4 regions of the Oceanobacillus sp. FSL W8-0428 genome follow, and region 3 is predicted to be linked to each of the others. Evidence: riboswitches for the same ligand, from Rfam matches in the RefSeq annotation. Region 3 holds a riboswitch; each other region holds the start of a gene.

Region 1 (3,952 bases), 1.3 Mb from region 3:
ATTTCGTTGTACGTCACTGGACGGGGTATCATTGGAAGCAGCCGGATCAAGTGATACAGCATCTGCTGGAGTGGTAATCGTTAAATCACCGCCTGGCGTACCTCCTTCTGAATCATTGCTCCCAGATTCATTCGTATTACTATCTGGCTCACTGGCACAAGCAGCCAAAACGAGGCTCAACAGAGCTATAAATACGAGCACATATATTTTTTTCTGTATTCTCATAAGATGTTTCTCCTTTTCCATGTTGTACTTTAAAGCCTGATTATATTGTAATAATCAGGCTTCAGCTTACTTAAATTATTTGATTTTACCAGCCTGGAACGACAGAGCCGTCGAAGTTTTCTTCAATAAATTCTTTTACTTCATCTGTGTGGTAAAGATCAATAAATTGCTGAACTACTTCATCATCCTTATTTTCTGTGCGGGTTGCAATTAAGTTAACAAAGGTAGAGTCCTGCTCAATAAAGATAGAATCATCTTTAGGGGAAAGGTCAGCTTCAATTGCAAAATTGGAATTAATTGCCGCTGCATCTACTTCACCAAGCTGCCTTGGTATTTGCGCAGAATCTAACTCAAGCAGCTCAAGATTTTTTGGATTTTCAACAACATCATTTACTGTTGCGTTAACACCTAAACCTTCTTCTAATTTGATAAGTCCAGCTTGTTCAAATAATAATAAAGCACGTCCGCTGTTGGTAGGGTCTCCAGGAAGACCTAATGTTGCACCGTCTGGAATATCTTCAAGCGAATCAACAGATTCAGAATAAACCCCCATCGGGAAAGTTACAGTATCTGCTACTTTAACAATATCTAAGCCCCTTTCTTCAACCATACTGTCCATAAAAGGTTCTGTTTGGAAGCTGCTGATGTCAATATCACCTTCGTCTAAAGAAACATTCGGCATGACATAATCGCTAAACACAACCGTTTTAATCTCTAAATCATCTTCAGCTGCAATTTCAGCTATTTTTTCAACAATTTCTTCATGCGGCCCGGCTGTTACACCGACTGTCAGTACACCATCCTCAAGTAAGTCTGATTCACTGCCGCTTTCGTCATCTCCGCCGCAGGCAGCAAGGAAAACGAGTAATAAAGCTGTAATACTAAGTAAATATTTCTTCATAATAGATCTTCCTACTTTCATTTTTATTTTGAATAGTCTTCAAGTTGTAAGAATGCACTAATAACTTTATCTGCATTGATTTCTTTCTTCATCAAATGAATAGATTCCTCTTCACGGGTAACCTTCTCCGCAATAGCTTCCAACAGCTCCTGATCATCTGTCTGTATGGAGAAGTCTGCCAAGCTTGTTGGAAAGCCCCATGCTTCATAATAATTCAAGAGCTTATGAAGCTCTTCAATATCCTGTTCTATGACAAGCTGAGCTAAAATACCGTAGGATACGATTTCCCCATGAAGGGAATCAGCGATTTGCGGTGCTGCTGTTAAACCATTATGAATAGAATGTGCACCGGCAATACGTCCAGCTTTCCCGCCAAAGCCTCCAACCATACCACCTGTTGCAATAATGGCTTCAATAACGCGAATGAGTGCATCTGTCACCTGATTATTTTCACAAGCTTTAATTGCTGCTTCACTGTCAGCAAGCAAAATATCTTTGCAGGAACGGGCTGCGAACTGAGAAATTTGCAGCCAGACTGGAAGTGTACCAGCAGGATAGAAGGCTTCCACTAAAGAACGGGCTTCATAGAATTTTGCCAACGTATCGCCAATCCCTGCTTTTAAATATTTTACAGGAGCTTCTGCGATAATTGCCGGTTCTACTATGACCAATGTATTGGTCTCAGGAAATTCTGTATAATGAGAATGCGCTCCGTCTTCCTGATAAAAGACACTTAACGGGGTCCATGCTGCACAAGTTGCTGCAATGGTTGGGATTAAGATGCTTTTTATTTGTGCATTTATAGCGGATGCTTTCGCTATGTCTAAAGCTGTTCCGCCGCCAATACCAATGACAGCATCAACCTGTTGTTCCTGATAAATCTTTGCAAGTCTGCTGGTTCGTTCGACAGTACAATGCCCATCTGCAAAATGTATATCTTTCTCTTTTATGTTATCTGTAATTACAGCTGGAAGATATGGTTTTGCCTTTTCCCAGGCAGTTCTGCCGGTAACGACTGCAATTCGTTCCACATGCAGATCATTCAAGTTTTCTGCAAGGTGTTTCAGAGCACCTTCACCAATTTGATAATGGCCTGGTGAGCCCTTTACAGTAGCTATTTGCATGATAAGATGTCCCCTTTTAAAATAACTTTAAATAGAATTCAAAAAGTACGGAGAAATTCACCGTATTATATTTATTGGACTTTTTGAACAACCTCTTTAAATGTTACATAAAAAACCTCTCTATTTGCTCTAGAGAGGTTGAAAAAGTTTATTTACTAAACGTCCTCTCTTATTTTCCAAAGCGCATAATGCGCTTTGCAGGATTTAGCACCTTTTTTAGAACGAATTCTAGAAAGGTTGCCGGGCTTCGTCGGGCCAGTCCCTCCGCCACTCTCAATAAGAGTTCTTATGTAACTGTTGTTATATCTTAATATGAAATATATGAAAAGTCAATGGCTTTAGAAAGAGTGCTAAATATAGATATATAAGCAGAAATAATAAGTTACATCTTTAATATCTATTATTTTCTTCTATTTTGAAAATGTCCCACAATTTCAGAGATTCCTATACATGTCAGAATGACGCCAAAGGTTTGAAATAGTATAAGCGTGCTTTTGAAAGGGTTAAAAACAAGAACAGCTCCTCCAACCATGAGGAGAATACAAAAAATAGTCCAGCCAGTACTTTTTATATTCAAGGCTACAATCAGTTGCATTAGTCCATTGATGATAATCGCTAAACCTAATAAAAACGGTAAAATCGAGAAAAGTGTTGGTGCAAAGTAAATGAAGACAGCAGCCAATACAATTAAAAGAATGCCGCCTGCTAAACCTATATCATAAGTGCCGGTCTGTTGTTTTAATTTGTAGCTTTGATATATTTTAATAACACCTAGTAAAGTTAGATACCCTGCAATCAAATAACCCACAAAATGCAAGAATCCATTTGGATTAATAAAAATAGCTGCACCGATGAATATAAATATAACTGCACGGAGTATCGCATGACGTTGAAAGTTTTCTTTGAAGTCTTTAATCATTTAGTTTGGCCTCCCTTATGTCTTTTTTTTTATTCTAATGTAAAAATCATGTTTTTACTATATAAATAGATTTAATATTTACATTTAAACAAAAAAACGTATGTAACCTAAACTGGATTAGTGTTGCTGTTCATAATGAATTTTCTGGCAATGGTAGTGATTTTCGGTACTTTTGAGTGAGAGACTTTGAAAGTTTTCTTTCAAGAAGGATAATTCAATTTTTATAATATAAAATATATAAGAAAGCCCAGACACTGATTTTGCAGCGGCTAGGCTCTCTTATAACTAGATTATATTTTTGTTTATTCATTATCCTCTAACACGATATCTTTCTTTTTTCTCTTCAAATAATACGCACTCATCAGAGCGGCAATTGGAATAACCAGGGCGATTCCGACACCGGAAATAAAGATTGTCAGCAATTCATCATTAAACACTTTCGCATTCATAATATCGCCTACCGAGTAATCCAAATCCTTAAACCAGATTAACAGCCCCATATAGCCTCCGAAAAAGGCAAAGAACAATGTATTTGTACTTGTCCCTAAAATATCTCTGCCGATCCGGATGCCGGCTAAAAATAAATCTTTTCTGGAAATCTCCGGATTCTGCTCATAAATTTCACGCATGGGAGAGGTGATGGAAATTGCTGTATCCACAATTGCTCCAATGGTGCTCATCAGAATAACTGCTGTAGCAATTTGAACAAAATTAAGACCGATATGAACATTGAACGTGGTTATTTCGCCAGACTCTTCTTCTCCGAGTCCGTAAATCATTGAT
Region 2 (3,952 bases), 580 kb from region 3:
GGGAACTTCTTCAGCATTTAATACATCTTCTAAAGTTTTTTCTACTGTTTCCAGAAGTCCATCATAGTTGTCATCGTTTAAAATAGTTAAATAGAATCCAGTTTGGCAGCCCATTGGACTAAAATCTACTACCGTATCATGATGGTTTCTAATTAATTCAGCCATTAGATGCTCCAGTGAATGAAGTGCAGGCATATCCATATGTCCTTTATTCGGCTGTTTTAAACGCAGGTCATACTTATAGATAACATCTCCATTTGCACCTTTTGTTGTTCCAGCCAAACGGATATAGGGTGCTGCCACTTTTGTGTGATCCAGATTAAAACTTTCTACATTCATTGCTTTTACCATAATTGATACGCTCCTTCTTTTTTCTTTAGTTTAACATGTTATTCTTTATTTTTTTAGTTTCCAGCTTTTTTAAATCTGGGAAAGCCTATTAATATAGCAATGATACCACAAATTCCTAATGTCATTGGGTAAATAGAATAAGGTATGATGCTTACTGGTGAAATAGCTGCAAGACCGGCAGCCGCCAGCATTTGCCCTCCATAAGGAACGAGCCCTTGCCAGCAGCTTGAAAAGATATCCAGCAGACTGGCAGACTTTCGCGGGTCAACGTTATATTCATCGGCAATATTTTTTGCTAGTGGTCCAGTCATAATAATCGAAATGGTATTGTTTGCTGTTGCGATGTCGGCGGCACTTACTAACCCGGCAATACCAAATTCCGCTCCTTTTTTCGTTCTTATTCTGCTGGTTACAGTATTGAGCAGCCACTGAATACCACCATTATATTGGATGATGCCAATCATTCCGCCAATGAAAATAGCAACTAGTGCAATATCCTGCATGTTTAAGACCCCTTGAGAAACGGCTTGGATAAGTCCCGTTCCGGTAAAAGAACCATTGAGCAATCCAATAATACCGGCTAGAATAGTTCCTCCGAATAGAACAATGAGTACATTGATTCCGATAAGCGCACAAACTAATACAGCAATATAAGGCAAAACTTGAATAAATTCATAAGGATATTCACCAGCTAATTCAACGGAGCTCCCACGAGTGATAAACCAAAGAATAATAGATGTAACTATTGCTCCCGGTAAAATAATAAAAAAGTTTGTCTTAAATTTATCACTCATTTTTGTATGCTGTGTCCGTACGGCAGCGATGGTTGTATCTGAAATCATAGATAAATTGTCTCCGAACATTGCTCCACTGATTACTGTCCCCATTGCTAGTGCCAGTGGAATGCCGGTTTGCTCAGCAATACCTATGCCGATAGGGGTAAGTGCAGCAACAGTTCCCATAGAAGTCCCCATGGAAAGAGAGATAAAACAACCGACAATAAACAGGCCGACCATCAAATAATTACTTGGAATGAACGACAGCCCCATATTAACTGTTGATTCAACGGCACCCATTTCTGAAGCGGTCTGGGCAAATGCCCCAGCCAAAATAAAAATAACTACCATTAACATGATATTTGGATGTCCTGCACCTTTGGTGAATATCTCCAGCTTTGCAGTAAGTTTTTCTTTTCGATTCATTGCTAGTGCCGCAGCTGATGCAATAATGATAGCAACATTAATTGGCATGTTGGAAAAGTCGCCTGTGATTAATCCAGTGCCAATAAATAAAAGTACAAAAATAAGTAATGGTAAAAGCGCCAATAAGCTTCCTTTATTTTCTTGATTAGCCATTGAAATCCTCCTGATTTTTTATCTGTTTAAGATAATGGAATATAAAAAACGATTAGTTCATGGTCATACCGCCGGTAACATTTACTCCTTGCCCTGTCATATAATCCGAATAAGTGGACGCCAAAAAGATAACAACATTTGCAATATCCTGCGGAACCCCTGTTCTTCCTAAAGGGACCTGAGAATTATCCTCGAGTTCAATTGCCTCCGCATTAACTTTTCGAAGCTCACCGCCAATCGTTCTTTCTGTCCTCTTCATATCTGTTTCAACGATACCTGGGCAGACGGCGTTCACATTGATTTTATCCTTAGCCAGCTCTAGAGCAGCAACCTTGGTCATACCAAGAACAGCATGCTTTGAAGCGACATAGCTCCCCATAAGCCGGTATCCGTTTTTGCCGGCCTGTGAAGAAATATTGATAATTTTTCCGCCTTCTCCCTGCTGTTTAAGGGCATTAGCCGCCGCCTGCATACAGAGGTAGACTCCTTTTGCATTAACATCCATTGTTTTATCCCAATCATTTTCCTTTATATCAACAAAATAATCCATTGTAGAAATTCCAGCATTATTTACTAAGATATCTAATCTGCCAAAATGATCTATCACATGCTTGACCATATTGTCTATCTGATCACTTTTTGATACATCGGTGGCAATATATAAAACATTAGCTGCTGCATTTGCAGGCGCATCTATTTTGTCAGCTACAGCAACCTTTGCCCCGCAATCCAGAAGTGCCTCTACAATTGCCTTGCCAATTCCGTTAGCTCCACCAGTTACAATCGCAACCTTACCTGTTAAATCCATTGTGTACATCACGAACATTCCTTCCCTTCATTGCTGGAATAAAAAGCAAAATAAAAACCCCTTCTTAAATCAAAAGAAGAGGTAAAAATGAAATAAATTATTTTTCTCTTCCTATCTCTAAGCTTTGATGCTACTGGAATTGGCACAGTACTAATATAGTCCGCTGCCGAGGCTTCGAAGGGCCAGTCCCTCCACCTCTCTAGATAAGAAATTATATACTTATAGAATATGAATTTTGTAATTAATAGTAATAAGATACAAGAAATAAATTTGAAAGTCAATATTTGTTGTGGAATTACCTTTCCAATTTTGTTCTTTTCGAATACCCTGTTTAACTGTAGTTTAGAAGCAAATAGACCTTAAGGCTTAGACAAAGATATTTCTCAGGCTCATTACGGGGAAGTGCCAAAACCGATAAGATAAAGATACGATAACGAAAGGGGAAAAACAAAATGAAAAAATTCATGTTGTTTGTCGGAGGACTGATCGCGGTGCTTGTCCTTCTAGCAAATTTAGGTCCAATGGTATTACTGGCATTAAGCGTATGGCTACTATATATATGCTTTAAAAAATTTATGAGCACAGATTCAACTGCTGCAAAAGTAGGTTGGGCGATACTCGGATTAGTTGTAGTGAGCATTACATTCTCTAATATTTATGCTGTTTTAGGTGTTGCAGCGGCATATGCGCTTTACCTTATCTATAAAAATTGGAACACACCGGAAAGCTCTGTTGTCCACGAAATAAAAGAAGATGAAGACCCATTTACGAATTTTGAAAAACAGTGGGCGGAGTTAAACAAATAAAAATCATAAAAGGAGAGATTGATTATGTCAACAAATATTTTCACTCGAATGAAGGATACGATTTCAGCAGATTTACACACAATGATGGATAGAAAGGAGCAAAAGAATCCAATTGCTGCGCTTAATCATTATTTACGCCAAAGTGAACAGGAAAAAGAAAAAGTAAGAAAGCTGATTGACCGCCAATATAAATTAAAAGAAGAGTTTGCACGTGAGTATATGAAAGCACAGGAACTTGCGGATAAACGCTTAAATCAAGCACAAATCGCAGATCGTGCTCAGGAAGAGGAAATGCATGAATTTGCTCTAAAAGAGCATGAAGAATATCAAAACCGTGCAGATCGTATGAAAGCATCCAGAGAAGTAGCTATTACCGAGCTTGAAAACCTGGAGCAGAAATACGAAGAGATGAAGCACCGCTTAAAGGATATGCACCTGCGCCGTATGGAACTGATGGGACGTGAAAATATCGCAAAAGCGAATCATCAAATTAATCGGGTAGTGGAAGAGTCACCAGAAAAACCATTCTCTAAGTTTGCAGAAATGGAGCAGTATATTGAAAACCTGGAGTACAAAGTAAACAGCTCATACTATCGAAGCACGTTTGACAACAAAATTGCAGCAATTGAGAA
Region 3 (3,952 bases):
CTGATTCAAAGACCTGCAAATAAACAGAATGTACCCATGCTTATTGAAAATGACATGGATGTTACCGTTTATTTTCATGATGATGAAAAAGGACTGTGCAGTTTTGGCTCAAGAATAAATCGTCACGATAATGGGAAAATAATAATGACGAAACCATCGAGGGATTCAATAAAAGTAGTACAAAGAAGGCAATTTTTCCGAGTGAAGGCAGCTGTAGAAATGACTTTGATATTACCTTCTGCTGAAGGTTCAGATGAAGAAGGCGATAAGCTGAATGTTACTACCCATGATATCAGCGGGGGCGGAGCAGCTTTTCTTTCCGATTCTAAAATATTGGAAGAAGGAGACGCGGTGAAAGGTGTATTATACTTGAAGACAGATACTGAACAGAATAAAGTAGAATTTAAAGGGAAAATTGTTAACGTTATGAAACAGCATAATCAATTTTACAAAACTGCTTTACAGTTTATCAATATGAGAGAAGGAGCAAGGTCAAAGATTGTAAAGTTTTGTATCGTTAAACAAATTGAATTTCGTAATAAAGTCAAGGAATAGTCAGCAGATTAATGAGAAATAAACAAAAAAATTAGAATAGAAATATTAAATTTTTATATGAAAAGAAGGAATTTCTTAATTTTATGTCGAATATATAGCAAAGGATATAAGGAGGTAGATTTATGTCAGAAAAAGTTGGATCAATTAACCAAGACTTGGATGTGTATGTTGCGCAAAAAGAAGATATGAAGTCCATACTCCGGCTGTTAAAGGGTGTCACCACATGGTTAAAGAAAAGCCGTTTAAAACAGTGGGAGTTCCTTGATCAGGACGAGGAAGATCCAGAAGTAAGACAGTCTATTGAAGACGGGTCTACCTTTGTTGTGAAAGAAGGAGACAATATTATTGCTACATTTACATTAAACGAAATGCAGACTCCTTGGGATAAGAATATTTGGGGGCAATCCAGTGAGGATGCATTTTATATGCATCGCCTGTCAGTAGATCATGATCATATTGGACGGGGGCTCGGAAAACCGATTGTCGAATGGATGGAAGCTTATACAAAAACGCAGGGAATGCGCCGGATTCGTTTAGACTGTGTGGAAAGCAATAAAAAACTTAATCAAATTTATAGGGGTTTTGGCTATGATTATAAAGGAACCAATCATGACCATTGCAGGTATGAAAAAATTTTATAATTTGTGATAGCTGCTCTTTATCCTCTATATAATCATCTTCAGTGATTCGATTTAAATTATCTTCAAAAGGATTTTTTCAAGATATTAATTCTGACGGTATACCTTATCATATTTTAAATTTGAATAAGGTTGCTGTCAGGAACTACATAGTTTTGCCAATAACAAGCATGTTTTCAATAGATATGCTTTTTTATGTTTTAAAGGGTCTATTTGAACATGAATTTAGAGTAGCACTATATGTTGGAGAGGAAGTAAAGCAATGAAACAAAATAAATACGATGATAATCATTTTTTTCAAGCATACTCAGAAATGGACCGGTCTAAGAAAGGGCTGGAAGCAGCCGGAGAGTGGCATATATTAAAAGAAATGCTGCCAGACTTCAAAGGGAAAAATGTTTTAGATTTAGGCTGCGGATTTGGCTGGCACAGCCGCTATGCCAGAGAACAGGGAGCAGAATCTGTAATAGGAACTGATATATCTGAACGAATGCTCACACATGCAAAAGAACTGACCAATGATCCCGGTATTACGTATCTGCATCAGGCTATCGAGGATGTGGATTTCCCTGAAGAATCTATGGATATTGTTATCAGTTCACTCGCGCTTCATTATATCGAATCATTTGATAGTGTTTGTGAAAAGGTATATGCGATTTTAAAGCCGGGTGGAAGCTTTGTCTTTTCTGTAGAGCATCCTATTTTTACCGCAAGAAAAGAACAGGACTGGATTTATGATAAAACGGGTAAGGAGCCTTTACATTGGCCGGTGGATAATTACCAGATAGAAGGGAAACGGGAAGCGTCCTTTTTAAATGAAACGGTGACAAAGTATCATCGTACTGTGTCTACATTTATGAATGGTTTATCGCAGGCTGGATTTGAGATCTTGCGAGTGGAAGAATCCGTGCCTTCTGAGGAGATGCTTAAGAAGATACCTGAAATGAAGCATGAATTGCGCCGGCCGATGTTTTTAATGATTGCAGCAGAGAAAAAGGAGAAAAGCTAGAAAGCACTTTTGGCTTTTACTTAATGGAAAATGACAGTAAAGAAGTTACGGTGAGGCTCTTTTGGAAAAGTTATTTTAAATCTATTAAATAATAATGAAAGACTGGTCTACTATAGGTCAATGCTTAGAATAATATCTTAGCATTGGCCTATTTTAATGCAGGGGAAATTAAATTAATCTTTAAGCAAGGACTTTTCTATCTATAAAGTGGGGAAGATATTGGTGCACTTCCTTAGCTGCACTGCAGGCAGCCATAACATTAAAAATTTCAAAAGTTTAAAAATAAGGATTGACATTCCCAAAAATAGTATGTAAACTAATAAACACAATTAAACCACTCGGAATAATATCTTATCTAGAGAGGCGGAGGGACTGGCCCGAAGAAGCCTCGGCAACAGACTTACGCAAGTACTGTGCCAATTCCTGCAAGTGTTTAGCTTGATAGATAAGAAGAGTAAGTGAACCATATTGTTTCAACCCTTTTCTTATTTAGAGGTGGGATTTTTGTTTTTTTAATTGCTGATTGGGCTACCAAAGGCATGTGTGTTTGAGCTCATGATTTGAGAGATTTCGCAATGTGGAAAACAGAAGTTTAATGAATTTATTTATTTTTCATGACATTTCTTAAATAGGGGGGAGCTGGCTTGGGAAAGATTGATGATGTAAAATTGAACCATATTTTAAAAGCATTGAAAGAACTGGAATATGGTTCAGTAGTTATTACCGTGCATGACGGAAAAATTACGCAAATAGATACGACCGAGAAGAAGCGTTTTTCCTTAGTGAAAAATCATTCTTAAAAAATTAATATTATGTATGCCCATTAGACAACTAAAGGCATCTTCCATTTCGATAATATATGTTATCGGATGAAAGATGCCTTTTTATTTTTATAAAACTGTTTAAGGGTGTTCCTGTAAAAGTACCATGAAGTTCAGGTTTCTAAAATTATACTAAATACGAATATACAAAAATGAATGGAAAGGATGAAATAGATGAGTGAGATTGTCGTACTATCAGGAAGTCCCTCTGAAGTATCACGTTCAAATGCAGTTTTAAGGTATATCGGATCCACACTTGAGGAAAAGGGTTTTTCAGTAACACATATATCTGTCAGAGATGTACCCCAGGACGTATTATTTAATGGGGAATTTAACAGTCTTGTTATTCAAAGAATAACTTCTCTTATCAAAGAAGCAAAAGGAGTTATCGTTGGAACACCTGTTTATAAATCTTCTTATTCCGGGATTTTAAAGGCTTTAGTAGACTTATTGCCGCAGGATGTATTGGAGGATAAGACGGTCTTGCCATTAATGACAGGAGGGAGCTCCTCTCACTTACTGGCGATGGAATATACATTAAAACCGTTGCTGGCTTCTTTAAAGGGAATGAATTTAAAAGGTGTGTATTTTGTTGATAGTCAGATTGATAAAAGAAATACTGCTAATCCTATTGTACACACAAATGCGCTGGAGCGATTAACGAAGCAGGTAGAGTATTTTACAAAATCAATTAGTAAAAAACAGATGAAAATCTTACTATAAAAATATTTTTAAAAATTATGAATTATAGGATGTGTAAACAGAAAGGAGAAGAGCAATGAGTTTTGAAGAGCAAGATACACCGAATTTTAATACAGTTGCACAGCATGGAGGCCAGGAATCAGATTCATTAACGCATGCAAGGGCAGTGCCGATTTACCAGACAACATCTTATGAGTTTGAAAGTCCGGATCATGCTGCTTCTCTTT
Region 4 (3,952 bases), 910 kb from region 3:
TTGAATCTGTTCATTACCGAGAGCCTGATCATATGATAAGATTGGACCAGATGGAATTCCATGCTTTTCTAATAAATTTAACCAATAATCAGAGGTATTGGTTGTTAATACTTTCTCAATCTCCGATTCTAATTCTTCTACGTTTTCTGCCCGAATACTATTTGTTAAGAAACGCTCCTCTTTGATCCATTCAGGTTTATGAAGAACGTGCTGACATAGATTTTCCCACAGCTTCTGATTTCCGGCACCAATCAGGATGAAGCCATCCTTTGTTTGGAATCCCTGATAAGGAGCTGAAACACGGTGTGCTGTACCATTACGGGTTGCAATTTCACCTTTTCCAAAAAAGGCAGCAGCCTCCCAGACAGTCCATGCTAACCCAGAATCGACGAGGGAAATATCGATATATTGTCCTTTTCCTCCTTTAAGCCGATGAATATAAGCTGCTAGAATGGACTGAATGGCTGTTTCTGCAGCAGCAATGTCATGGATAGCGATACCTACTTTTGCAGGTTTACCTTCTTTATCACCAGTCATATCAATTAAACCGGAAAGACCCTGTGCCATAATATCGAATCCGCCCTTATCACGATAAGGACCTGTTTGTCCATAGCCGGAGATAGAACAATAGATAATATCTGAATTAATTTCTTTTAATGTTCCATAATCAATACCGAGCTTTTTCGTAACGCCGGGGCGGTAATTTTCAACGAGAACATCTGCATCCTTAATCAGTTCATAGAAAACCTTTAATCCTGCTTCCGTTTTTAAATTTACACACATTCCCCGCTTATTGCGGTTTACCATCATGTACATATAGCTTTCTTCATTAATATAAGGTCCCATTGTCCGTGTATCATCACCCAGCGGGTATTTCTCCACCTTAATAACGTCTGCTCCCATGTCGCCTAATACCATAGTGCAATAAGGGCCAGCCAAAACCTGAGATAAATCTACGACTTTCATTCCTTTAAGAGCTTGTTCCAATATATTTCTCTCCTTTGTATATAAACCCCTTAATTAAGAAAAATCTGGTTTCCGTTTTTCTAAAAAAGCCTGAATGCCTTCTGTGTAATCATTTGAGCTGTAAGAGTCTAAGACAAGATTTGCGATATCTTCTGTTTCCTGATTTTCACCATCAATAATTGCCTGGATGACCTGTTTAATTCCTGCATTGGCAACAGGGGATTTTTGAAGCACGCGTTTTACAAATTTATTAACATCCTGCTCGATTTCATCAGGTTTACAGATAAAATCGACAAGGCCGATTTCTTTGCCTTTTTCTGCCGTAATTAATTCTGCTGTATAAAGTAATTTCTTCGCTTGTGATGGTCCAACCAGATTAAATAGACGTTTGGTGCTTGTTAGATTGTAAATAATTCCAATATTGGCTGCTGTAATGCCAAGCTTGCTTCCTTGCGTTGCAAAGCGAAAATCACATGAATTAGCCAGTTCGAGTCCTCCACCGATGGCAAGTGTTTGAATTAATGCTGCTGTCGGTCTGGGAAAGCGATAGAGCTTTTCAATAGCCCCAAGTGCAAAATCGTTATATGCTTTCGCTTTTTCAGCATGAAGGCGGACTTCCAGAAATTCAGAAATATCTGCGCCGGCAGAAAACGCAGTATCATCAACACCTCGAAGGATAAGGAACTTCACTGTTTGATCTTCTTTTAATTCATCTAATAAATCCTCAAGGTGACGGAACATCTCCAGAGAGAAGCAGTTCTTTTTTTCTGGCCGATTAATGACAATGGTTGCAATGGAGCCATTTCTTTCGATATAAAGATAATTAGACATACAAGATAAATCCCTTCGCAAATATTATTTTTGTCAGTATCCAGATATGTATTGATAGAGGTAATGTGAAACTTTATTTGGGGGGAAGTTATTTTTCATCCCCCGCTTAAAATGGGTATAACTTCTTTTTTCTTGAAGTAAGAGTCATACAGCTAGTTGTTAATAGATATTTTAATCCTCCCAGCCGGGGATAATGGAGCCTTCAAATTCTTCTTCAATAAATGCTTTTACTTTATCAGACTGATAAGCATTAACCAGTGTTTCTACGACTGGATCATCTTGATTCTCCGCACGGACCACAATGTAGTTTACATATGGAGAGTTTGTGGATTCCAATAAGATAGCATCATCTTTTGGACTGATTCCGGCCCCTAAAGCAAAGTTCGTATTAATCGCAGCAGCGTCTACTTCACTTAATTGGTTAGGAATCTGTGCAGCGTCTAATTCTACAAATTCCAGCTCGAGCGGATTATCAACAACATCATGAATAGATGCAGTTTCTTTGTTTTCTTCATCCAGTGTAATTAGGCCTGCTTCTTCTAAAATAAATAGAGATCTGCTTCCATTAGACGGATCATTAGGAAGCCCGAATGTTGCGCCTTGAGGGAGATCATCAATATTATCATATGTTTCTGAGTAAACCCCCATTGGATTTAAAATAGTTTCTCGGACTGGTACTAAATCTGTATCATGGTCTTCATTGAATTCATCTAAAAATGGTTTATGCTGATAGCTGTTTGCATCCAAATCACCTTCAGCTAACGTTGTATTTGGCAGTACATAATCAGAGAATACTTTTATTTCTATCTCAAGACCGTCTTCTGCAGCTACCTCTGCAGCAGCTTCTAAAATTTGTTCCTGCGGCCCGGCAGTAACACCGACAACAAGCTTATCTTCACTGAGTGCTTCAGCATTTTCCGCGTTATTGCCGCAGGCAGCAAGTATTCCGGATAATAAAATAACAAATAATAATGCTAATTTCTTCATGTTTTCCACCTCATATTCGTTTTTAAATAAAAAAAGAAAGCCTCTCTTACTTCGAATTAAAGAAAGAGAGGCTTGTCCAATGTACAAATTTCCTCTCTCATCTTCCAAAACGTATCGTTTTGCAGGATTTAGCACCTTTTTATGCATAAACATAAAAGGTTGCCGAGCTTCAACGGGCCAGTCCCTCAGCTACTCTTGATAAGAGATATATGGATTCAATTTTATTATTAAGTAATAACTTAATCTAAATTCTCATTTAAGTCAATACTTTTTTAATTATTATAATTTTATTTGTTTTTAAATAGTATTATTTCTTTTTAAGACACAAATAATTAATATTAAATATGTTAATGGGTAAATAATTGTTATATGGGGTATAGTTCAAATAAGGATATTCATAAATTTATCTGTACAATTATAATAGAAGCGGGGTGTCAATACATGGTACAAGGATATGTAAATTTAAATACTGAAAAAAATAAACAGTGGCTCCAGGAATATGTAGATAATTGGGTGACCTTTTTTAAGAAACAAACAGACACTGGGAAGGTTGCTGATTACATACCGAAATTAGAGGAAGCAGACCCTGATGCTTTAGGTATTACAATTATTGGTAAGGGAGGAATGCAGATCCGTTCAGGAGATTTAAATCACTCCTTCTCCATTCAAAGTATATCCAAGGTTTTAAGTTTTATTGTTGCATGTATTGATAGGGGAATAACTTATATCTTGCAGCGTGTAGATGTAGAGCCGACTGGAGAAGCATTTAATTCCATTATGCATTTGCAGATTAACAATCCGAAGCGCCCTTTTAATCCTTTGGTAAATTCAGGAGCGATTACAGTATCTTCTTTATTAAATGGAAATACATCAGATGAGAAGCTGGAGCCACTATTTAACTTAATGGAAAAAATAATTGGCTACAGACCTGAAATAGATGTAGATGTTTATGTCTCTGAACGAGATACATCGATGCGTAATCGAGCTATCGGTTATTATTTGCTGGAAGAGGGATATTTGGAATCGGATTTAGGGGTAACATTGGAAACTTATTTTAAACAATGCTCTATTAATATTACAACCGATGACTTGGCCCGTATTGGCCTGGTTCTTTCAAACGATGGGATTCATCCTGATACAGAAGAAATAATTATTCCTAAGAACGTAG

The links. Region 3 has a riboswitch for S-adenosylmethionine ahead of MKY30_RS10250 (YezD family protein). Riboswitches for the same ligand answer to the same signal wherever they lie in the genome.
Region 1: linked by a shared signal. The riboswitch ahead of MKY30_RS03715 (iron-containing alcohol dehydrogenase family protein) and the one ahead of MKY30_RS10250 (YezD family protein) in region 3 are both predicted to bind S-adenosylmethionine.
Region 2: linked by a shared signal. The riboswitch ahead of MKY30_RS07345 (SDR family NAD(P)-dependent oxidoreductase) and the one ahead of MKY30_RS10250 (YezD family protein) in region 3 are both predicted to bind S-adenosylmethionine.
Region 4: linked by a shared signal. The riboswitch ahead of MKY30_RS14780 (MetQ/NlpA family ABC transporter substrate-binding protein) and the one ahead of MKY30_RS10250 (YezD family protein) in region 3 are both predicted to bind S-adenosylmethionine.

What each region holds. Positions count from the first base shown of each region.
Region 1 is NZ_JBBORB010000001.1:848,656-852,607, reverse strand. It holds gene MKY30_RS03725 (glutathione ABC transporter substrate-binding protein) at 1-225, opposite strand, end outside; gene MKY30_RS03720 (MetQ/NlpA family ABC transporter substrate-binding protein) at 311-1,126, opposite strand; gene MKY30_RS03715 (iron-containing alcohol dehydrogenase family protein) at 1,150-2,250, opposite strand; SAM riboswitch class I at 2,417-2,533, opposite strand; gene MKY30_RS03710 (HdeD family acid-resistance protein) at 2,651-3,169, opposite strand; gene MKY30_RS03705 (YibE/F family protein) at 3,472-3,952, opposite strand, start outside.
Region 2 is NZ_JBBORB010000001.1:1,616,272-1,620,223, forward strand. It holds gene MKY30_RS07335 (S-ribosylhomocysteine lyase) at 1-351, opposite strand, end outside; gene MKY30_RS07340 (Na+/H+ antiporter NhaC family protein) at 405-1,706, opposite strand; gene MKY30_RS07345 (SDR family NAD(P)-dependent oxidoreductase) at 1,759-2,523, opposite strand; SAM riboswitch class I at 2,623-2,724, opposite strand; gene MKY30_RS07350 (lmo0954 family membrane protein) at 2,967-3,320, shown strand; gene MKY30_RS07355 (PspA/IM30 family protein) at 3,345-3,952, shown strand, end outside.
Region 3 is NZ_JBBORB010000001.1:2,196,296-2,200,247, forward strand. It holds gene MKY30_RS10235 (flagellar brake protein) at 1-555, shown strand, start outside; gene MKY30_RS10240 (GNAT family N-acetyltransferase) at 678-1,196, shown strand; gene MKY30_RS10245 (class I SAM-dependent methyltransferase) at 1,456-2,202, shown strand; SAM riboswitch class I at 2,551-2,654, shown strand; gene MKY30_RS10250 (YezD family protein) at 2,856-3,002, shown strand; gene ssuE (NADPH-dependent FMN reductase) at 3,198-3,746, shown strand; gene MKY30_RS10260 (O-acetylhomoserine aminocarboxypropyltransferase/cysteine synthase family protein) at 3,802-3,952, shown strand, end outside.
Region 4 is NZ_JBBORB010000001.1:3,105,904-3,109,855, forward strand. It holds gene MKY30_RS14770 (CaiB/BaiF CoA transferase family protein) at 1-987, opposite strand, end outside; gene MKY30_RS14775 (enoyl-CoA hydratase/isomerase family protein) at 1,021-1,797, opposite strand; gene MKY30_RS14780 (MetQ/NlpA family ABC transporter substrate-binding protein) at 1,969-2,784, opposite strand; SAM riboswitch class I at 2,879-2,989, opposite strand; gene MKY30_RS14785 (glutaminase) at 3,226-3,952, shown strand, end outside.